Regions from separate parts of the Exiguobacterium sp. RIT341 genome, predicted to be linked through region 2. Evidence: predicted binding sites of a transcription regulator. Region 2 holds the regulator's gene; each other region holds the start of a gene.
The links. Region 2 encodes Rex, which represses fermentation and respiration genes when NADH is low (regulators of the CRP and FNR family bind a similar motif). Its sites were predicted from a motif close to TTGTGAAATATTTCACAA; they were not measured.

Region 1 (5,857 bases), on a different contig from region 2:
GCTTGGTTCGTTCGACCAGTTGCCCCGAATACTACATACATCATTGAATGGGGCATTCAAACGATTGATGGAGATTTCGTTCCAGTACTACGTTCGAAACCAGTCGAGACACCACGTGACGAACCAGTCACAGACGGACGCTTCGCCGAAGTCGTGCATCATTGGCAATACGGTGAGGTCGAACAGCCGGAATGGGTCGAGGTATTACGCCCGTATTCTTATTTCGATCGCGTCCGATAATGGAATTAGAGAGAGGAAAGGAAGAGAAGCTATGCGAAAAGGATATTTTTCACTCGTCTTACATGCACACTTACCATATATCCGTCATGAAGAGGCGCATCGTCTCGAGGAACGGTGGATGTATGAAGCGATTTCAGAAACCTACATTCCATTATTGTGGGAAGTCGACCGCTTATCACGTCCGCTCGGTTGGACAGTCAGTATTTCACCGCCGGTCATCGAGATGCTTGCTGATCCACTGATTCAAGACCGCTACATCGAGCATATCGAGGACACATTACGTTTGATTCGTCAGGAACTGGAGCGAGAGCTTGACCAAAAGGAACGAGATGCTCTTTTATTCTATCAAGACCGCTATCAAGATTTATTGAATACGTTCCTTCACTGGGAAAAAGATTTGAACCGGGCATTCCGCCATTACAAAGAGCAAGGCTATCTTGATTTGATTACCTGTACGGCGACACACGGGTTCAGTCCTCACATGTTGTCTGAACAAGCGGCGCGCTCTGAAATTCAGACAGGCTTGAACTGTTTTGAACGCCATTACGGATTCCGTCCATCAGGTCTTTGGATGCCGGAATGTGCCTATACGCCAGGACTTGATCGGATTTTATATGAGGAAGGCATTCGCTATACGTTCGTCGATGAACATTCGATTTTAAACGCCGATCCAGCACCAAAACACGGAATCGGAGCACCCGTCTATTCTCCACACGGCGTAGCACTCTTCCCGCGTGATCAAATCATTTCCGGAAAAATCTGGAGTTCTGTCATCGGGTATCCGGGACATCCTGATTATCGTGAGTTTTATCGGGATCTCGCGTATGATCGGGAATGGGATCAAATTGCTGAGTTCATGCATCCGGAAGGCTTACGTTATGATACCGGTTTGAAATTGCATCGTGTAACAGGTGAGACGGATCAAAAAGACTATTACGTACGTGACTGGGCATGGCAACGAACAAGTGAGCATGCAGCAGATTTTGCTCAAGCACTTGGTGAACATTTAGATGCATATCAAGGACAAGACTTCCCGCCATTTCTCGTCACAGCACCATTTGATGCTGAATTGTTTGGTCACTGGTGGTTCGAAGGACCTGATTTCCTTGGTAAAGCGATGGAACGTCTAGAGGATCAGGCGATTGAGTCGATTTCACCAGCTATGTTCCTCGAACGTCACTTCCAAGACATCGATACGGCACATGTCGCGATGGGAACGTGGGGACGAAAAGGCTATGCGGAAGTCTGGATCAACGAGCGCAACGACTGGATGATTCGCCATCTCCACCAGCTCGAAAAGAGACTAGCAGGAATCGTTGCGCGAAATCGTCATCAAGATGCATTGACTGTCAAGGCGAAACGCCAGCTCATTCGAGAATATCTACTTGCTGTCTCAAGTGACTGGCCGTTCATTTTAGACGGACAGACGACAGCACAGTACGCTGCGAACCGGTTCCGTGAACATATCTTACGTTTTGAAGAAACCGAACGTCGTCTCGATGCACAAGAATTAACGATGGACTGGTTGGAAGGGCGTTATCAACAATATCCGTTCTTGCAAGATGAAGACATTGAACCAGATGTTTTCTTAACGGCTCATGACTATTATGTTGCGGTCAAACGCGATGCTGCTTTGAACAAGGATGGTATTCTAATGTTCACTCGGGATTACGAACAATCTCACCGTCCAGTTCGTGATGTAGCTAGACGACTAGCGGCAGCGGGAGAGAACGTCTACGTCGTAACGGAACATCCTGAAGCGTATCGATTCGAGGAGGGTGTGCATGTATACGGGGTACAAGTGACAGGTCTACCGCTCGTTCAAACATACAATCAACTGGCTGCGTTAAATCTAGCCTTCTTGCGTCAGGCGCAAGCCTTGGCGAAGATCGTTGACTTCCAAGTCGTCCATAACTTCAATATGGAAACAGCGTCAGCTGCCCAGGCAATCGCCAAGATGAAAGAGTTGCCACTCGTCAGTAATGTTTATGATGTCGAGAGTGAGCGTTCTCCGGATCGTTCAGGTGGTCTGGTCGTTGCGTTAAAACGACTTGAAGGAGACGCATTGCGTCAATCGGCTGTCGTTTATCTAGAACGGGAAGAGTCACGCAACGGGGTGGAACAGGAGTATCACGTTGAAAAGAAACCCCTTCGTTTTGAAGAGAACCTTGAAAAACCATATCAACACGTGACGAATCCGAAAAAGAACGGATGAACAGTTGCAATTCCTTTCCTTTCTTGGTATGATACTTGAGTATGCTTAACCTTATGTAAAGCAAAATCACTTGATACATCGAGAGCTAGATAGGAGGGAATTCCATGCGCGTTAAAATCACATTAGCTTGCACTGAAACTGGTGACCGTACTTATATCACTAAAAAGAACAAGCGTAACAACCCAGAGCGTCTTGAGTTGAAGAAATACAACCCACGTCTCCGTAAACACACACTTCACCGTGAAGTGAAATAATTGAGATGGAAGCCGTCACTTCGTGTGATGGCTTTTTTTGTGGAAAGGAAGACAGTTATGAACAAACAAGAAGTACGCCGTCTGATCAAAGAAAGATTAGATGTGATGGAGAACCGTGCTGAAAAGGAACGGTTAATACACGAACATGTTTTGTTATTGCCTGAATGGCAACAAGCGACTTGTGTCGCAATCACGTTAGCATTTCGAAATGAATGTGATACAAGCATATTGATTAAACAAGCGTGGCAAGAGGACAAGACGGTCTTGATACCGAAAGTAGTCGGAGAAGAGATGGTCTTTTATGAATACAGACCAGAAGATCAATTGCAGCATAATCAGATGGGGATCGCAGAACCAATGGATTCAGCTCGTCGCACTACACTTGATCAAGCGGGATTTTGTCTCGTTCCGGGACGCGCCTATCGACGGGATGGCTATCGCTTAGGGTGGGGAGGCGGTTATTATGATCGTGCACTCGTGACATACACAGGTTGTAAAGTATCCATCGCCTTTTCAGAACAGCTCTTTCCAGATTTTGAAGTGGAAGACTTCGATATCCCAGTTGATCTCATCGTCACGGATCAAGAGGTTATCCGATGTTAAGTGTTACGATTTTATTTTGTCTCATTCTCGCCTGGACTGGACGATATTTTCGCTTGTTGACGACAAGCGGGGCTGTCTTGACAATGCTCGTCGGTAGTGGTGTCTCATTTGGATTCGGCTTGAAAGGTTTAGTGGTGCTCTTACTCTTCTTTGGCAGCTCGAGTCTTTTATCGAAAATTGGGCGTTCTAGAAAAAAATCCGTGGACGCGATCGTCGAAAAAGAGGGTGCACGTGACGGATGGCAAGTACTTGCGAATGGAGGAGTAGCGTTCGTCGCTGCTATAGCCTACGCCATGACGATGAATTTTGCGTATCTCTTGTTATTCCTATTCGTCATCGCGGCATCGAATGCCGATACATGGGCTTCGGAAATCGGTCCACTCTCAAGACGTGATCCATGGTCTTTGAAAACATTACGACGGGTACCAGCAGGAACGAGCGGAGCGATGTCGTTAATCGGAACGATCGGAACAATTGCTGGAGCTGCGTTCATCGCTTTAGCAGCGCAGTGGATCTTCTCTCTTTCTTTGACAGAGGCCTTACTTGTGACAGGTATCGGTGTCCTTGGAAGTCTGCTCGATACACTATTTGGAGCAATGTGGCAACGCGTGTATGAATGTTCAGTTTGCGGGGAACGTACGGAAAAACGAGAGCATCATGGACAACCGACAGCTTACGTATCGGGTATTTGGTTTCTTGGAAATGATGCGGTAAACGTCATGACGAGTGGTCTAGCGAGTGGAATCGGGTTTATCATCGTCCGATTCTGGTAAGTGAAAAGTATGACAGGGTAATTCCTTATGTTAGGATATCGATGACACAAAATGGACAAATGTGATTAATTTCACATATTACAAAGAATGTGAAAGATGTTACAATTTATTTGTGAGATAGTTAACAAACTCTTAGAACGAATGAAAGGGTGGACATAACGAGATGGAATTACATGCGAAAGTAACACGGGTGGCGTTAATCGGAGCAGGTGCGGTCGGTTCAAGCTTTGCTTATCAGATGTCAACAGCCGGACTTTGTGAGGAACTTGTCATCATTGACGTCAATAAAGCAAAAGCAGAAGGTGAAGCGATGGACTTGAACCACGGAACCCCGTTTAGTTCTTCACCGATGCGGATCTGGGCTGGAGATTATATGGACTGCCGAGAGGCTGAGGTCGTCGTCATCACGGCGGGAGCTCCTCAAAAACCAGGAGAGACGAGACTCGATCTCGTCGCAAAGAATGCATTGATCATGAAAGAAATGATTCGTCAGATTATGGATTCTGGTTTTGATGGTCTCATCGTCGTGGCTTCCAATCCGGTTGATATCATGGCACATCTGGCTTGGAAATATTCCGGTCTTCCAAAATCACGCGTATTTGGATCAGGAACGGTGCTCGATACAGCACGTCTGCGTCAAATGCTTGGAGAATACTTTCACATCGATTCTCGCAATGCCCATGCCTACATTCTTGGAGAACATGGAGATACGGAATTCGCTGCCTGGAGTAATAGCCGTATTTATGGAAAAACAATTGATGAACTACTTGCTGAGGACGATCGTTATTCTCAAGCAGACCTTGATCAAATCTATATCAACGTTCGGGATGCTGCCTACCATATTATCGAACGTAAAGGAGCAACTTATTATGCGATTGGACTTGGACTTGTTCGAATCGTGCGTGCCATCCTTGGGAACGAGAACTGTTTGTTGACGGTCGGGGCGTATGTAGATGGGCAGTACGGGATTTCCGGCATTCACATCGGAGTACCGGCGATCATCAATCGTCAAGGTGTGCGGGAAATCATTGAAGTCGCGTTGACGGAAGAAGAAATGAAGAAGTTTCATCATTCTGCTGATGTATTGCGTCAGACACTCGAACCTGTCTTGCAAGATTAACGGCGCAAAGCATGACGAAAACCTCATAAATAGAGAGCTTAAAAACTCAAATGGTGATCCTGTATCTTAGTGTCCACCTTTGAGTTTTTGTTATGAGAAAAAAGAGGCAAACATCACTACTGTATTTAAGTGAAATTAAAAGAGAAAAAAATCTAGGTTTTATTTTACTAGAAAAGGGTTAAGTAAGAGATAGAAGCGTTTTTCCGTTATTATTTGTACGTCATGAAACCCAAAAAAGGAGAGAATCGACAGTCATGTATACTTTTCGAAAATTAACTAAAGAGGATGCAGAACAATACTGGAATCTACGCCTTGAGGGATTAAAGAATCATCCAGATGCGTTCGGTCATTCGTTTGACGATGAACAGCAAACCCCGCTCCGCGAAGTACGAGAAGGTCTAGAAGGAGAACCCGACTCCGATGAGATTTGGCTCGGTATGTTCGACGGCGATGTATTGTTTGGGTTTGGTCAGGTCAAGCCATATGAACTGTCACGTGAATCGCACAAAGCGATGATTTCCGGAGTATATGTTTCGCCTGCATATCGTGGAGGGACCGGTCGTGCTCTAATGGAGGCCTTGATCGACGAGGCGAAGAAGTTACCAGACGTTGAGCAAGTCATTCTTGCCGTATTATCAGGAAATGAAGCAGC
Region 2 (5,857 bases):
TTGTTCATCGCGTTGACGATCGCGCGTTGCTCCGGATCATCTGCGTTGACGAACGATGCCGTCGAACCGAGACTCATGTTGATGACGTCCGCTCCAAGTGCGATGGCATCATCGATTGCTTTGATGTAGATATCACTAAATGTCGATGGCATCCCTGGATCGTTACCGAAGACCTTCATCGCAAGGAGCTGTGTTTCTGGAGCGACCCCTTTAATGCCGCCGTTCGCTTCATCCCCGTTTGCTCCGACCGTACCTGCGACGTGCATCCCGTGCATCGATGCCCCCGCACCTAAGTCACGGATTTCGCTGTCGTGATCGGCATAGTTATAGCCGTACGGTACTTTTTCCGTGAAGTACTTTCCTTTTAAGCCTTTTGTTTCTTTCGTACTCTCGACCTTCGAAGAGGTTAAATCCACCTTTGTCTCTGGACTCAAGACCATGTCCTTGTGCGATGGATCAATCCCCGTATCGATGACCGCGACGACGGTTCCTTCCCCTTTAAAGCCATAGTCCTGCCACGTTTCCTTCGCATTGACCATGTCCTTGCTGTACAGCATGTCTGGCTTGGCACCTTTATCGACGGTTGGGCGCGCATATTCGTGCGCGATATGTACACTTTTGACTCCGTCGAGTTGTTTGATATCTTCGATGTCACCGAACTTCACTTCACCACTGAATCCATTGATGACGGTTGTGAAGCTTTCTTTATATGTAACAGGAATCGCCTTTTTAGCGATAGCTGACTTGACTGATTTTTGGACGCTGACGAGTCGATCCTTGATCGATTCCTTTTCGGCATTACTCAATGTGCTATACCGCTTGTTTTGAGCTTGGGCGATTTGAATCGCCGGTTTTTGTTCCATCTCGATGACGACTCGAACTTTATCCGATTGTTTGTAGTTCTTTTCTTGCCCCGATTTCTTCAGTGAGAGCGCCTGCGGTTTTTGACCCGTCGCTTTATCTTGCGAGGACAGTGCACCTTGCGCACTGACTAGATTGGAAGACGTCATTAAGACGGCTGCCATAAGTGCAATCTTCTTCTTCATGCGTTCGTTTCCCCTTTTCTGTAAAACCATAGTAGTAATACTAATAAAACAGTTTAAAGAAAATTCTGTATTTTTAGTTTAATGAAGTTAATGGAAATAAACAATTTATATTTGTCTATTTTTTAAATTTATTTCTTTTTGGTGACATTTTATATTTGGAAGGAATTTAACTGGGAACATAAAAAAAAACTCCTCGAGCACTCGAGGAGTTGAACGTATGAACTTGGTGGAGACTATCGGGATCGAACCGACGACCTTTTGGCTGCCAGCCAAACGCTCTCCCAGCTGAGCTAAGCCCCCATGAATTATCTTTAGTATACGCACCGCTAACTGCTTTATCAATATAAACATAACGCTTTCATAAAAAAGAATTCCTCCCGAAATTGCTGGAAGGAATTCACGATTCATTTATTCAATTCACGCATCAAATCCGCCTGTCGTTCAAGCTCTGCCTGTTGCTCGAGGATCAAGACCTTTTTATAAGTCCGCGCAGAAATCAAGATACTGATTTCATAGAGAACGAACAACGGCACTGAGATCATCAAGTGTGACGTCACGTCCGGCGGTGCGATCAATGCCGCAACGACGAACAGCGCGAAATACGCATATTTCCGATTCTTTCGCATGAAATATGGCGTCACAAGACCAAGACGTGTCAGGAACATCGTCACGACCGGCAATTGGAAGAGAAGACCAAACGGCATCGTCAACCGGATCAAGAAACTGAAGTAGTTTTCGACCCCGATGACTTGCTCGATCCCCAATTCTTTCCCGAGATCCGTTGAGACTTCGAGCAAGAAAGGAAGCAACCAGAAATACGAGAAGGCTACACCAGCCAAAAATAGAAAGAAGATGACTGGAATATATGTCAGTGTTGCTTTTTGTTCCTTTTCATAAAGCCCTGGTCGGACGAATGCCCACAGTTGATACATCCAGAACGGTGACGCTAAAATCAGCGCGATGATGAACGCAAGATTCAAATACAACATTAAAGGATCGGCGACGTTGAAGGCATTTAATCCGATACCGAGCTCTTTTAAGTCCGCTTGCAGAAAACGGACGAGCGGTCGGACGAGCGGAAATGCGACAGCGAACAGGACGACGACGATGAGGAGCGACCAGACAATCCGCTTACGCAGTTCGTCTAGGTGCGACGTCATGCTTTGTTCTTGATCAACCGTCATGATTCAATCACTTCTCTTTCGGTTCGTCCTTTTTATCGTCGTCCATGATGCCGTTCGTGGCATTCTTGAACTCTTTCAATGTTTGACCGGCAGCACGACCGAATTCCGGTAACTTCTTCGGTCCAAAGATGATCAACGCGACGACAGCAATTAATCCGATACTCGCAGGTCCGATACCTAACGTGAGCGGGATAAGGTTTTCCATTATGATTTCACTCCTTCAGCTGATTGCGAATAATGCTTCATGAAATAAACTAACGACTGCAACTCGATCGATAAATCGATGTGATGAACCCGAACGCTCGCTGGCACGTTCAACCGTGCAGGCGTGAAGTTCAGAATGCCTGTCACACCATACTCGACTAACTCATCCGCTACTGACTGTGCGAACTGGGATGGAACCGTCAAGATGGCGACATCGACCTGATTCGCTTCGATTTGTTCTTTCATGTCCGAAACATGATAGATTGGAACGTCATGCGTCGTTGTTCCGACCTTCTCTTCGTCCGCATCAAACGCAACGACTATCCGAGTACTATTATTCTTTAAAAAGTTATAATTTGCAAACGCTGTTCCGAGATGACCGACCCCGATCAAGGCGACATTCGTCACCTCATCTTGATTCAAGGTTTTCCGGAAAAACGTTAAGAGATGTTGAACGTTATATCCATACCCCTTCTTCCCTAGTGCCCCAAAGTAGGAAAAGTCGCGACGAATCGTTGCTGAATCAACCTTCACCGCCTCGCTTAACTCAGCAGAAGAGACGCGGAGCTTACCTGAATTGTATAAACTTTGGATGAAACGATAATATAGCGGCAACCGTTTTGCTGTCGCTTGTGGAATTTTTGTGTCTGGTCCATTCATCCTGCAGTTCCCCCTTCGGCCACATCCATCGTGGCACCCAAATCTTTGCAAAAAGCTTTCTACTCTCCTTGATTGTAAACCACTTCACATAGAGTCACAAATAATATATTCCGCAGGACCTCGCGCTTTTGTTCGTGATAGACTAAAGGGTGGAAGGATGGATGGAAATGATACTCTTACAAGTCAACCAACTCTCGAAATCATTCGGCGTCGAGCCGATTTTAGAAAATATCAAATTGGAAGTACAAGAGCGCGACCGGATTGCGCTCGTCGGTCGCAATGGTGCCGGTAAATCAACCTTGCTCAAAATCATCGCTGGTGAACTCAGTCATGACTCGGGCGATATCATGAAAGGTAAAGATGTCAAAATCGGCTATCTCGCGCAAGACAGTGGTCTCGAATCGAATGAGACGATCTGGAACGAGATGCTGACCGTCTTTGAACATCTGCAAGAACAAGAACGGACACTGCGCCGGATGGAAATCGAGATGGGCATGGAGCACATCTTGAACGACCCGGTCGCTTACGATCGACTTCTGAAGACGTACGATCAAGCGCAACATGACTTCTCTGAAGCAGGTGGTTATCAGTTTGAGGCGAATATTCGCTCCGTCCTGCACGGCATGCGCTTTTATCCAGACGATTACTCACGCCGGATCCAGACATTGTCCGGAGGTCAACGGACACGGCTCGCCTTAGCGAAGATGCTCCTGCAAGCACCAGAGCTTCTCATTCTCGATGAGCCGACAAACCACCTGGATATCGATACGCTTGCTTGGCTTGAAAGTTACCTCGGTGGTTATCGTGGTGCCGTTCTGATCGTCTCGCACGATCGGTACTTCCTCGATCAAGTCGTCAATGTCGTCTATGAGCTCTCTCGTAATGTCTGTCGTAAGTTCACGGGGAACTATACGAAGTACCTCGAGCAAAAAGCGGCATTGTACGATCAAGAAATGAAACAGTTCGAACAGCAGCAAGAAGAAATCGCAAAGATGCAGGACTTCATTCAACGAAACATCGCTCGGGCGACGACGACAAAGCGTGCTCAAAGCGTTCGAAAACGGCTCGAGAAGGTCGACCGGCTCGATCGACCAGATGGAGATGAACGCAGTACGGTCCTGTCCTTCCCAATCGAAAAACAGAGCGGGAATGACGTTCTTCAAGTCAATCAATTGGCAATCGGTTACGAAGAAGCTGTCTCAAAAGACATCACGTTCCGCTTGCAACGCGGTGAATCACTGGCACTCGTCGGACCGAACGGAATCGGGAAGTCGACGCTCTTAAAAGTCCTCGTCGGTCGTTTACGTCCTCTCTTCGGTGATTTCCGTTTCGGCACCGGCGTCTCGATCGGGTATTACGATCAAGAGCAAGCGGAACTCAATGACCGGAACCGTGTCATCGATGAGATTTGGAACGAATGGCCACTGATGCGCGAACAAGAAGTCCGTTCTGTGCTCGGACAATTCCTGTTCAGCGGCGACGATGTCTTCAAAATCGTTCATGAATTGTCTGGTGGCGAACGCGGACGTCTCGCGCTCGCAAAACTGAAACTCCGGAAGACTAACGTCCTCATCCTTGACGAGCCAACGAACCACTTGGATCTTGATTCGAAGATGGTCCTTGAGAACGCTCTCGTCGACTATGAAGGTACGCTACTCTTCGTCTCCCATGACCGCTACTTCATCGATCGGATCGCGACACGCGTCATCGAGATGAGTGAAGCTGGTGTGACAGAATACCTCGGCGATTATTCGTACTACACAGAGAAGAAGGCCGAACAAGAAGAAATCGCTCGCCTTGAAGCCGAAGAGGCAAAAGCGGCAAAAGTCACGGCATCGAAGACGATCGACAAAGAAGCACAGAAAGAAGAAAAAAAACGCCGTCAGCAAATCGAACAACTCGAACAAGATATTGAACGGCTCGAACAGCGTTCAGCGGAAATCGAACAGTTGCTTTGCGAACCGGAAGTCTTTAATGATATTCCAAAAGCGACAGCGTTATCTGCGGAACGGGACCAGATCGATGTCGATCTACTCGAATTGATGGAACGATGGGAGAACCAACACTGATGCGAACGAAAAGCTTTTTCATCAACCTGATTCAAGGACTGTTATCCGGTATTCTTTATTTCGTTCCGATGTATGCGGATTACGTGTCCGCCTTCATCCGCCCGGATGCCTTTAATGCTGCGCTTCCTTTGTTCCTTCTGATTTCTTGCATGATCGGACTTGTCATCCAGACATGGAGCGGTCTTCTCGTCAGTCTACTCTCTGGACTATGCTGTACGCTTCTAACGACACAACTGTTCGTCGAACTCAATGATCCATTGATCATATCCTATTATGGTAGCGTCACTCCATTGACCGCCTTTTTGATCAGTTGTGTCGGGGTTTGGGCGCTGGCAATCATTTTTTATTTGCTCGATGGTTATCAGTATAGTAAACGTCACGGTCTCGAAGGTTCTTCGAACGAAATCGATTCACAACCTTGAAGTCCGATCGATGAACTAGATGCGCGATATGAAAAAAGGAGTGGAGATTCCGGTAGCTAGACCGGTCTCTCCACTCCTTTTTATTTGAATCGAAACGTTCGTCGTCAACATGGATCGTACAGTGAATCAAGCATTCACACTTCTATCATTTTGTCGGTCGAGCAATCGTAAACGTCTTCCCGATCGTCGCATAATCATTTCCCGCTAAACGAGCGACAGCCTTCAATCCTGCCGCATCGATCCGGAACGACTCTACGAGTTCATCCGCGACG
Region 3 (5,857 bases), on a different contig from region 2:
GTTGAAGATGTTACTACTTGCTGTTAAAAAACCAGCAGCTGGATGGATATAATCGTTTGCGAACTTTGCGTACGAACCACTGTGCGGATGGGTGTAGACCATCTCACCAAGTGCCCGCATGATGAAAAAGATAAAGACTCCTGCTAGCATGTACGCGAGTAAGACGGATGGTCCCGTCCAAGCAATTGTACTCGATGCTCCAAGAAAAAGACCGACCCCGATCGTTCCTCCGAGTGCAATCATTTGTACCTGTCGTGCTGTTAAATCTCGTTTCAAATTCGAACTCATCGTTTCCCCCAAAAAAAATCTGTGACGTCATAATGTTCAGACAACTTGTCGTAAGAACTATAAAGCTGAGTATACTATCCTCGGATAGGGCTCGGCTAGTCTTTTTGAAAATTTGAAATAGAGTTTTCAATAATCAGATATTAATGAAACAAACATGTAACAGCTTTCATTCGCCCATTAGTAGAGTGTCAAGTTGTTGACCTAGTCTTCCAACATACAGATGCTCAGCAGTTGCTAAGACGATCAAATCATTACGCATTGTAAGGTCACCTGACAGGGAATTTCCTTGTTCGGTCATGAAACGAATCGAACGAATGCTCTTAAAACGTGTTCCGTTTCGTTCAAGTAACTGTACATCATCAGAGTATGCGGCAAGTAGATGGTCATCGTACCGAGCAAACTGAGAAAAGGCGATCGTAGGAGCCTCACAAACGAGATCATCCGCTTGATTGATACGGATGAAACGATAATCGGAGTAGTAGAAGAACCAGATTTCTGTTGATGAACAGACATTCAGAGCATAACAATCATCAATCGGATATTGGCGATTCTTATACTGCACTTCACCTGTATCGTCAAAAGCGACCAGACCGAAAGCACCATTTGAACTCGTGACGGCATCGGCATAGATACCTTCATCAAAATAACTAACCCAAATCCAACCTTGTTCGTCGATTTGCATATTCTGAATCCCATCATCTAAACAAAAGCTATTTAGTAACTGACCTTGAGAATCATAGATAAAGGCGTTCGGCAACCATGTGCCGTCGATATCATCATCACAACGAGAAGCGACGAGTAACAGCCGTCCGTCTGGAAAACGATCAACGAAGGAAAAGTCGATGTCGTTTCTTTCGACGATCGTCGTCTTTCGCCAATCATCTTTCAATTGATGAATGGAAAGCACAGATGTTTCGAGCAATTCGTCGATGGTTTCTTCAACGATTAAAATATGTCCGCTGACAGTGATGCCAGTCGCGACCGGGCTTCCAGAACGATAGGATGCGGTCAAACGACGTAACGGGAAATGGGCGAGCGGGTATGTGAGCATGGCAGGACCTCCTATGTGTTGTAAAAAAACAGTCCGTCGACAGACAGACTGCTTGATGAGTTAAACCGACCGTTGACGGCGTTTATAGAAGAAATAGACGATGATTAAGGCGACGGCAGCAATCAAAACACCATTCGTATATGGTGCAGCGACTTCCTTGATCGAGCGCCAGTTCGTTCCGAGTGTTTCTCCAAGATAGAGGAACAAGATTGACCATGGAATGATGGCAAGAACCGTGTAGAGCGAAAACTTCGTTTGATCCATTTTCGCAAGACCAGCTGGAATCGAGATGGCATGGCGGACGACAGGAATGAAGCGAGCTCCGAAGATGACACCTTGACCGTACTTCAAGAACCAGCGTTCAGCTAAATCCAGATGATGTTCAGAGATCAGGACATACTTTCCGTACTTCAAGATCAATGGACGACCGCCATAGCGAGCAAACCAATATAAGAACAATTGCGACAACAATCCGCCAATGACGGCGGCGACGACAGCGAGCGGCCAGCTAATCGTTCCTTGAGAAATCATGAATCCGCCGTATGAGAGAACGATTTCGCTCGGTATGATTTCAATCATCAACCCGAGGGCGATACCGAAATATCCGAGATCGGCAAGTGAAAGCAAAATCTGGTTGACGATTTGAGATAACACGTAAGACAACTCCTTTGTAATCAGTACATTCCTTTATTTTAGAGAACCGAAGATCAAATGAAAAGGAAAAAAACGGAGACAATTAAAAAGACGGATCCACCATGATAGCGAATCCGTCTTGTTTTTATAATACGACCGCAGCAATCGTACCGAAGATGAGCAACGGAATATTGTAGTGCAAGAACGTCGGAATGACGGTTTCTCGCATGTGATCGTGCTGACCATCGGCATTCAAACCACTCGTAGGTCCAAGCGTCGAGTCTGACGCGGGGCTACCAGCGTCACCAAGAGCACCAGCTGTCCCAATGATCGCAACCGTCGCTTCTAAGCTGAAGCCGTACTGGATACAAAGTGGAACGAAGATCGCAGCGATGATTGGAACAGTTGAGAAACTTGATCCAATGCCCATCGTGACGAGAAGACCGATCAAGAGCATGACGAACGCGGCAACAAGTTGGGAGTCGCCCATCAATGCTTTTGAGTTCTCAACGAGCGGTTCGATATCACCCGTCTTACGCAAGACGTTCGAGAATCCGTTCGCTGAGATCATGACAAAACCGATGAATGACATCATCCGCATACCACGCGTGATGACGTCATCGGCTTCACTGAATCGAACGAGACGAAGCAACAAGAAGAGGATGAGTCCCGTCGTTGCAGCAAGAATCATTGATTCCGTCTGCAGTTGAACGATCAATGTCGCAATGACGACGACACCACTTAAGATCAGTTTCGTTTTCGTGATGACCGGGATTTCATAGTCGTCTGGGGCGATATCACGAATTTCATACGTCCGCTCTTTCCGGTACGTATAAAGACCAATCAAGAGACCGACGACCATTCCGAGTGCTGGAATCGCCATCGCTTCGATGACAGAAACTCCCGTCGTATCAAGACCATTAGCTTTAAGGTTTTTCAGTAAAATCTGATTCAGATAGATGTCTCCGAATCCGATCGGTAAGAACATGTAAGGTGTGACGAGACCGAATGTCATGATGATCGCAATTCGACGTCGGTCCATCTTCAACTGAGAAAAGAGACCAAGAAGCGGCGGAATGATGATCGGAATGAAGGCGATGTGAATCGGTAAAGCATTTTGTGAACTGATTGCGAGTAACAGAATCGCAAACAAGACGAATCCTTTTAATTTTTTGACCGATGCGGCACTTGCGTTACCACGTGAACGTGCAATCAATGCGTGAGCGAGAGCATCCGGTAAGCCCGTTTTCGAGAGGGCAACAGCAAACGCACCAAGCATCGCGTAGCTAAGAGCGATTTCTGCCCCATCGCCAAGACCACCTGCAAATGCTTCGGTTGTTTTCGTTAAATCGAGACCGCCGACGAGACCGCCGGCGAACGCACTGATGACCATCGCGAGCACGATGTGGACGCGGAAGATCGCTAAGATGAATAGTAAAAAGACGGCAAACAATACGGCGTTAATCATTCGGTAAAACCACACTTTCTTTTGTTATCACTGCACTATACTAAAGTATCTTACAGCCATGGTGGAACACTGTCAAGGATAAAAGTCTGACCTCGTATTAAAGGACTTCACGATAGGCTTTCTAGCTTTGCATAAAAAGTCACATTTTTTTATACCCGGAAGCATGAGATGAAAAGCGTTTTGATCACTAAAAATGGCTCACACAAAAAAACGTGCCATCCTTCTCCTTTAAAAGAAAATGGCACGTTATCTTTAATTTAAGATGGAGTAGAATATCCAAATCTCGTTGAGTTTCTTCTATAGAGAGCAATCAGCAATCGACGACGTCGAGTTTACCGGTCCCTGGATCGATGACGAGTCCATGGACATTCGTACCAGGTGGCAGTAAGGGGTGGTTCTTCACGAGACTGACGGAGTGGGCGACACTCTCCTGAACTGACGTAAAGCCACGCAACCATTGATTTAAATCAACACCTGATACTTCAAGCGTGTGAAGAATCTGTTGGTCGATACCTCGATCCTTCATTTCGCTGATCATATGTTTAGGATCAATCGTGCTCATGCCGCAGTCGTGGTGACCGATGACGACGACTTCTTCGGCACCGAGTGCATACAATGCGACGAGAATCGAACGCATGACAGAACCGAATGGGTGCGATAGGATAGCACCGGCATTTTTGATGATCTTCGCATCCCCGTTCTTAAGGCCGAGTGCGTGTGGAAGAAGTTCCGTTAGGCGGGCATCCATACACGTCAGGATGACGACCTTTTTGTCCGGGAACTTATCCGAGACGAACTGCTCATACTGTTTTTCGGCGACGAATCGCTCGTTGAAAGCTAGCATTTCCTGTACAACTGACATTTAAGTGTCCTCCTTTAGTGGTAGCTCTTAATATGTACCCCATAATCAGAATACAAGATGATGAAATGGCTATCAAGTCACGAAAATGCGAGTGTGACAAATCGCACACGTCTTCGTACATAGAGCAAAACGATGAAAAAGGAGAATCCGCAATAGATGTAAACGTTACCAAGGATGTGAGGGAATTCACAGGATGGTCATGCACAAAACAGGAAAAAGGAGTTATGATTGATTTGTGAAGGAAAGCACAAACTATTGAAAAACAGCTTGGCATTCCTGACATAATGGTTGGCAAATCAAACTCAGATTCGTTCCACGACAGGGAGGAAACCACTCATGGCTGTGAAAGAAAAAACAAAATCGACGGTAACGCCGGTCGAACAATCAATTGGACAAATTGTTGAAAAAGGACAACGTGCATTACAAGAGTTATTGACATTCGATCAAGAAAAAATTGATACGATCGTCCGTGATATGGCACTTGCCGGACTAGAACGGCACGTCGAACTCGCTCGTCTCGCAACAGAAGAGACAGGGCGCGGTGTCTTTGAAGATAAGATGATTAAAAATATATTTGCGACAGAATACATCTACAACAGTCTACGTCATGAAAAAACGGTCGGGATTCTGGAAGAAGATGTCCAAAACGGCATCACATATATCGCTGAACCGGTCGGTGTCGTCTGTGGTGTCACACCAGTCACCAACCCAACGTCAACGACGATGTTCAAAGCATTGATTGCGATTAAGACACGTAACCCGATCATCTTCGCGTTCCACCCGTCGGCACAACGGTGTTCCGTCGAAGCGGCGAAAACACTTCGCGATGCAGCCATCAAAGCTGGGGCGCCGAAAGACTGCATTCAATGGGTCGAAGAACCATCACTTGAAGCAACGAAAGTCTTGATGAACCATGAAAACATCGCCATGGTCCTGGCAACAGGTGGTGCAGGAATGGTCAAATCAGCGTATTCAACAGGTAAACCGGCACTCGGTGTTGGACCAGGGAACGTTCCTTGCTACATTGAACAATCAGCAAAAGTCAAACGGGCAGTCAGCGATCTCGTTCTCTCAAAAACGTTTGATAATGGGATGATTTGTGCGTCTGAGCAAGCCGTCATCGTTGACCAAGAAATATATGCAACGGTCCGTGCTGAAATGGAAGCACTCGGTTGTTACTTCTGTACACCGGAAGAAAAACAACGCCTCGAATCACTCGTCATCAAAACCGATACATGTGCCGTCAATGCGGACATCGTCGGGAAACCTGCGACATGGATTGCAGAAAAAGCTGGGATCGATGTTCCGGAAACGACGGTCATGCTCGTCGCGGAACTCGGGTACGTCGGGGCAGCAGAACCACTGTCGCATGAAAAACTCAGTCCCGTACTCGGTGCGTACCGCGTTGCATCCACCGAAGAAGCGTTTACGATTGCTGAACAGATGCTTGAAATCGGGGGTCTCGGTCATACCGCCGTCATTCATACGACGAACGATGATTTGATGACAGCGTTCGGACTCCGCATGAAAGCCTGCCGGATTCTCGTCAACAGTC
Region 4 (5,857 bases), on a different contig from region 2:
TGCGCACTTATCTCGTCCGATTTTATTCTATACGTATGATTTAGAACATTATCGAGATCAGTTGCGTGGATTTTACTTCGATTTTGAGCAGGAGGCACCGGGACCATTGTTGTCGACTGAAACAGCACTGTTTGAAGAGCTGAACCAGTTAGATGATTGGCACACACGGTATGCGTCAGCATTTCGAGCGTTCCAAGAGACGTATTGTCAATGGGATGATGGACAGGCTTCAGAACGGGCGATGAAGACGATCATAAAGAGAATTCACGGATAAAAGGGAGAGCAGAATCATGAAGAAGGTTATTACGTACGGAACATTTGATTTATTACACTGGGGTCATATCAACATCTTAAAACGCGCAAAAGCGATGGGAGACTATCTTATCGTTGCGATTTCAACGGACGAATTCAACCGTTTGAAACATAAGCAGTCCTACCATAATTTCGAGAATCGAAAGATGATTCTTGAAGCCATCCGTTATGTGGATGAAGTCATTCCGGAAAACAGCTGGGATCAAAAAGTAGAAGATGTGAAGAAGCATAACGTCGACCTCTTCGTCATGGGTGATGATTGGAAAGGCGAGTTCGATTTCTTAAAAGAGCATTGTGAAGTCGTTTACCTTAGCCGAACTGAGGGTATTTCTACGAGTCAGATTAAAACGGAATTAGCTTCGAAGTGATTGAAGAGGAGACCACACGACGACGTGCGGTCTTTCTTCGTAGAAGGGCAGGATGAAAGTGGTTAGAGAAGGAATCGTATGGGTCTATTTATTGTTGTTTCGTATTTGTTATGGTGTCTTTCGGTTGTTACCGCTTCGCCCCGTCACTTTATTTTGGATGACATACGGGGATAACGCAAAACCTGTTAATGATCGCTTGGCGCAGGAATTGCCAAATGAGAAACGGTATCTTGTATATGATCACCATTTCATGAAGCAGCCAGATTTATGGAAGTCAGACCGAATGCTTCGCTTTCGTCGATTACGGTTCGTCAGACTCGCATATTTACTTGCGACCTCCCGGACGGTTTTCGTCGATAATTATGTTGCGGAATTCAGTGTTGCTAAAACGCGACGTGGAACACGACGTATCCAGCTATGGCATGCCGGCGGAACGTTAAAGCAGTTTGGACTAACTTCTTCGAAAAGCCTGTTCGTATCGGAACGGATACGAAATCGGTTCCGACGTGTCTATCAGGAATATGGTGATTTCATCGTGCCGGGGATGCGTTGTGCGACACAATTCATGGCACCGCATGATTTAAAACGATCTCATTTTAAACCGTTCGGCATGCCGCGGACGGATTATTGGTATGATGAGGTTCAGCGGGAACATCGGGCGCTTGATTTAAAAGAACGTTATGTAAAACCCGACCGCCGGATTCTATTGTATGCCCCGACTTACCGCGAATATAAAGGAACGGAAGATCACACGATTCAACAATTTGAACAACTGGCTAAAACAGGCTGGACGATTCTTGTTAAGTTACATCCGACGATCCGAGCGCTTTCGACCTATCGTTCCGCCCATATACATCTTGTGGATGACACGTATCAGATCAATGATTATTTGCTCATCACGGATGTTCTGGTGACCGACTATTCGTCGATTCCATTTGAAAGCTGTCTTCTTGAGGTTCCAACGTTCTTATACACACCGGACATCGATACATATCGACAACTACCAGGACTTGTCGATCAGTATCCAAAACCATTACCGGTGCGACAGACGGAGCAGATGGCGCAATTGATGGAGTGGATCGTGTCTGACGCGATACTTGAAGAGTGCCGTCAGCACATGCAAGAATTCCAAACAAGTTGGTATGATCACCCACCAGGTCAAGCAGTTGAACGAATCGTTCATCATTATTACGGAACAGGTATGTAATACTATATCTGACGATTGCTTTAGTTTTAGAAAGCGGTCGTCAGATACTTTTTCAAAACTAATGTGAAATATTGAACAAAGTTTGACAATCTTTTGAAAATCCATTCTTTTGAACTGTGATGTTCTATACTAAAAGCAGAAGAAAAGGAGAGGAGAAATGGATATGCTGACTTGTGGAACGACTGAAGCGAATACATTCATCTTATCACCTGAGACAAGAACGTTACTAGAGAGCTTCATGACGGAAACGACGTTCAAAAAGGATTCCATCGTCTGTTGGGAAGGGGAAATGAACGACAAGTTGTTTTATGTGAAACAAGGAGGCGTCAAACTATCGAAGTTGACGAAAAAAGGCAGTCCATTACTCATGTTCTTATATTTCAAAGGGGATCTATTTGGTGAATTTGATGTAGGAGAAGCTTTTCCGAGTTCATACAGTATCGAGACGATGGAGGATAGTATCATCGGTTTCCTCTCAAAAGAAAAATTAGAGGAACTCATGAGAAAGGATGGTACTTTTGCGCTTGAGATCATGCGGTGGCAAACATTGATGCGGAAACAGACGGAGACTAAATTGCGCGACTTGCTATTGTTCGGAAAACCGGGTGCGTTAGCTTCGACGTTACTTCGTCTCATCGCGATGGAAGGGGAACAAGTAGGAGAAACCTACCGTCTTGCAAAACGTCCATCCGATGGGGAGTTTGGTCAATTGATTGGCGCACCGCGTGAAACGGTCAATCGGATGTTCTCCCAGTGGAAAAAAGAAGGTGTCATTTCGATGACGCCAAAAGAAATCATCATTCATGATGCACAATATCTGCGTGATCTGTGTCATTGTGAAGGATGCCCAGCAGGTGTTTGTCGAATTTAATAGATAGTGTACAAACAATTCAAACGTGAAGCAGAATTTTCTGTCTCATGTATGGATTGTTTTTTTTTGTAGATGAGTCGTGCCTCCTTCTCTTGTTCAGATGTGAACTTTTTGTGTGTTTTTAGAAAGAAAAGTGCGGATTCTTCACATTTGAAGTGATATATATCACAGTTTCCGAACTTGCTGAATTCTTACAATAAAGACAAGTTCAAAGCAGGAGAGGAGTAATCACCATGGACCAAAAATCAGAATCAAACCTCAAAGGAACATTTATTGCCGTCCTGATCGTAGCAGGTATCATCATTGGGATGTGGAGCTCAATCTTTCTATTATTCTTATCACGGTAAGGGGGAGTCACAATGCATATTCATCGTCTAGAAAAAATCTGGCTGATTTTTGGAGCAGTGATGCTTGGCGTCTTTTTAACCATCATCGGCGTATCCGCTTTTGCATCCGGAAATCAACCGCCATCCGATGCAACATTGATTGATCCGACGAAAGTTGATCAAACGAAACCATTCGACAAGCCAGGACTAAAAAAAATCGATGACGACCGATACGAAGCGATCATCGTCGCACAAGCGTTCCAATTCACACCAAAAGATATGGTCATTCCCAAAGGGGCAACGGTTGATTTTTTGGTGACATCAAAAGATGTCGTCCATGGCTTTGAAATTGTCAAGACGAATGTCAATATGATGGTCGTTCCTGGTCATATCAATTCCATTGAATATACATTCAAGGAAGCTGGCGAGTATTTGGTCGTCTGTAATGAATACTGTGGATCGGGTCATCATATGATGGCAACCAAAATCAAGGTGGTGGAATAAGATGAATGCCATTTCAAAAAAATTAAGACAGTTCGAGATGGAGCGTGGTCTGCCTGCTACCGTCATCGGAATTAAGGAAGCGAAGCTCGCTTTCGCACATGTTAGTTTTTCACTCGTTGCCTTATTGATTGGTGGTTTATGTGGATTGTTACAAACGATGGTGCGGACAGGTGTCATTCCAGAAATTGCTGGAGTCGGCTACTATGAGCTTCTCACTGCCCACGGGTTAATGCTTGCGATCGTTTTTACGACATTATTCATATTTGGATTACTGTTTTCATTTTTAGGTCAATCCTTTGGACGTTTCGAAGACTTTCCTCGACGTCTCGGGTGGGTTGGATTCTGGTTCATGATCCTTGGTGTCATCCTCGTCACATGGATGGTACTTGCAGGAGAAGCTTCCGTCCTCTATACATTCTATGCACCACTCAAGGCACATCCAGTATTTTATATTGGACTCGTCATCTTCGTCGTCGGAACGTGGATTGCTTCTGGTGCCATGTTCCGTATGTATGCTGATTATAAACGGGAACACCCTGGCGTTCATCCACCACTTCAAGCATACATGAGTATTATGACTGCCTTATTATGGGTGGTTGCGACACTCGGAGTAGCAGCGACGATTCTCTTTCAGCTCCTTCCCTTATCCCTTGGTTGGACGGATAAGGTCGGAATCGAGCTATCCCGGACGCTATTTTGGTATTTTGGTCATCCACTCGTCTATTTCTGGTTGTTACCTGCCTACATCGTCTGGTATACAGTCATCCCGAAAATCGTTGGTGGAAAGGTTTTTTCTGACGCGTTAGCACGTATGTCATTTTTATTGTTCCTCCTCTTTTCGTTCCCGGTTGGTTTTCACCATCAATTGTTAGAGCCGGGGATTTCTGCTTTTTGGAAGTATGTCCAAGTCGTCTTAACGTTCCTCGTCATCATTCCATCATTGATGACAGCCTTCTCGATGTTTGCGACTTTTGAGTTGGCGGGTCGTCGGAAAGGGGCGACCGGGGTATTTGATTGGGTGAAGAAAATGCCGTATCGCGATGTACGTTTTCTTGCACCGTTCATCGGGATGTTGTTCTTCATTCCTGCAGGTGCAGGTGGTGTCATCAACGCATCCCATCAACTAAACATCATCGTTCACAATACGTTATGGGTCACAGGACACTTTCATATCACGGTCGGTGCCGCTGTGGCATTGACGTTCTTTGGAACGGCTTACTGGCTTGTCCCGCTCTTACGTGGTCGAACGTTAACAGCGGCAATGAATCGTCTTGGGCTTATTCAAACGGCTGCCTGGACAATCGGAATGCTCTTCATGTCGACAGCAATGCATATCTCAGGTCTACTCGGTAATCCACGACGGACGGGTCCTGCCGCCTACTTCAAAGATTCGATCGTCGCTGACTGGATTCCATATCATGTCGCCATGGCAATTGGTGGGACGATTTTATTCATCTCGATTCTATTGTTCTTGTATGCGATGTTCCAACTTGCATTTCGTACACCAAAAGGAACGGAAGAATTTCCGATTGCTGAAACGGAAGAAGAGGCGATGGCAACGCCACTCTTCTTTGAAAATTGGAAGCTATGGATTTTTGTAACGTTCGCTTTGATTGCGTTTGCGTACACAGTACCGATTTGGCATATGATTGAAAACGCCCCTCCAGGCGCTCCGGGATGGAAGCTTTGGTAATCGTTTCGTACAACATCAAAACCCCGAACGGTCTCTGACTAAGAGACGATTCGGGGTTTTTGGCATGCGCTTAAAGAATAAGTAATGAAGGGCTAAATCTTATTTGACGAGATTATGCTTGAAGGCATAGACGACAGCTTGTGTACGGTCTACGACATCTAGTTTTGATAAGATGTTCGAGACATGTGTTTTGACGGTTTTTAAGGAAATGAATAATTCGTCCGCAATCTCTTGGTTCGCCATACCACGAGCCATCAATTGAAGAACTTCCTGCTCACGTTCCGTTAAATCATCATGTAAGTGTGTCGTAGGACGACGAAGACGTTCCATCATTTTACCGGTCACTTGTGCTGCCATGACGGATTGACCGTTTGCTGTCTTGCGAATCGCTTCTGCGATGTCAAAGGCGCTAGCTGTCTTTAAAACGTAACTCATCGCACCCGCTTCAATGACAGGATAGACTTTCTCGTCATCAAGAAAACTCGTCACGACGAGAATTTTTGCTTCCGGCCAGTCTTTGCGGATCAACCGGGTTCCTTCGACGCCATCAACTGGCTCCATCACTAAATCCATCAA

Region 1: a site for Rex is predicted at 4,145-4,162, ahead of BW42_RS07715 (L-lactate dehydrogenase). Genes of this name have one in related genera too.
Region 3: a site for Rex is predicted at 4,536-4,553, ahead of adhE (bifunctional acetaldehyde-CoA/alcohol dehydrogenase). Genes of this name have one in related genera too.
Region 4: a site for Rex is predicted at 2,912-2,929, ahead of BW42_RS16345 (cytochrome C oxidase subunit II). Genes of this name have one in related genera too.

What each region holds. Positions count from the first base shown of each region.
Region 1 is NZ_JFYW01000001.1:1,468,370-1,474,226, reverse strand. It holds gene BW42_RS07740 (DUF4912 domain-containing protein) at 1-240, shown strand, start outside; gene BW42_RS07735 (1,4-alpha-glucan branching protein domain-containing protein) at 272-2,455, shown strand; gene rpmG (50S ribosomal protein L33) at 2,560-2,709, shown strand; gene BW42_RS07725 (5-formyltetrahydrofolate cyclo-ligase) at 2,767-3,312, shown strand; gene BW42_RS07720 (DUF92 domain-containing protein) at 3,306-4,085, shown strand; gene BW42_RS07715 (L-lactate dehydrogenase) at 4,249-5,205, shown strand; gene BW42_RS07710 (GNAT family N-acetyltransferase) at 5,460-5,857, shown strand, end outside.
Region 2 is NZ_JFYW01000008.1:389,829-395,685, forward strand. It holds gene BW42_RS10875 (S8 family serine peptidase) at 1-1,046, opposite strand, end outside; tRNA gene BW42_RS10880 (tRNA-Ala) at 1,271-1,346, opposite strand; gene tatC (twin-arginine translocase subunit TatC) at 1,451-2,230, opposite strand; gene BW42_RS10890 (twin-arginine translocase TatA/TatE family subunit) at 2,238-2,435, opposite strand; gene BW42_RS10895 (redox-sensing transcriptional repressor Rex) at 2,435-3,094, opposite strand; gene BW42_RS10900 (ABC-F family ATP-binding cassette domain-containing protein) at 3,262-5,163, shown strand; gene BW42_RS10905 (hypothetical protein) at 5,163-5,585, shown strand; gene BW42_RS10910 (flavin reductase family protein) at 5,731-5,857, opposite strand, start outside.
Region 3 is NZ_JFYW01000001.1:1,146,228-1,152,084, reverse strand. It holds gene BW42_RS06060 (amino acid permease) at 1-288, opposite strand, end outside; gene BW42_RS16010 (hypothetical protein) at 455-1,339, opposite strand; gene BW42_RS06050 (DedA family protein) at 1,400-1,993, opposite strand; gene BW42_RS06045 (Na+/H+ antiporter family protein) at 2,118-3,437, opposite strand; gene BW42_RS06040 (carbonic anhydrase) at 3,751-4,302, opposite strand; gene adhE (bifunctional acetaldehyde-CoA/alcohol dehydrogenase) at 4,639-5,857, shown strand, end outside.
Region 4 is NZ_JFYW01000011.1:152,020-157,876, forward strand. It holds gene BW42_RS14385 (CDP-glycerol glycerophosphotransferase family protein) at 1-274, shown strand, start outside; gene tagD (glycerol-3-phosphate cytidylyltransferase) at 291-680, shown strand; gene BW42_RS14395 (CDP-glycerol glycerophosphotransferase family protein) at 733-1,887, shown strand; gene BW42_RS14400 (Crp/Fnr family transcriptional regulator) at 2,045-2,758, shown strand; gene BW42_RS16345 (cytochrome C oxidase subunit II) at 2,992-3,105, shown strand; gene BW42_RS14405 (cytochrome c oxidase subunit II) at 3,118-3,588, shown strand; gene BW42_RS14410 (b(o/a)3-type cytochrome-c oxidase subunit 1) at 3,590-5,281, shown strand; gene BW42_RS14415 (response regulator transcription factor) at 5,381-5,857, opposite strand, start outside.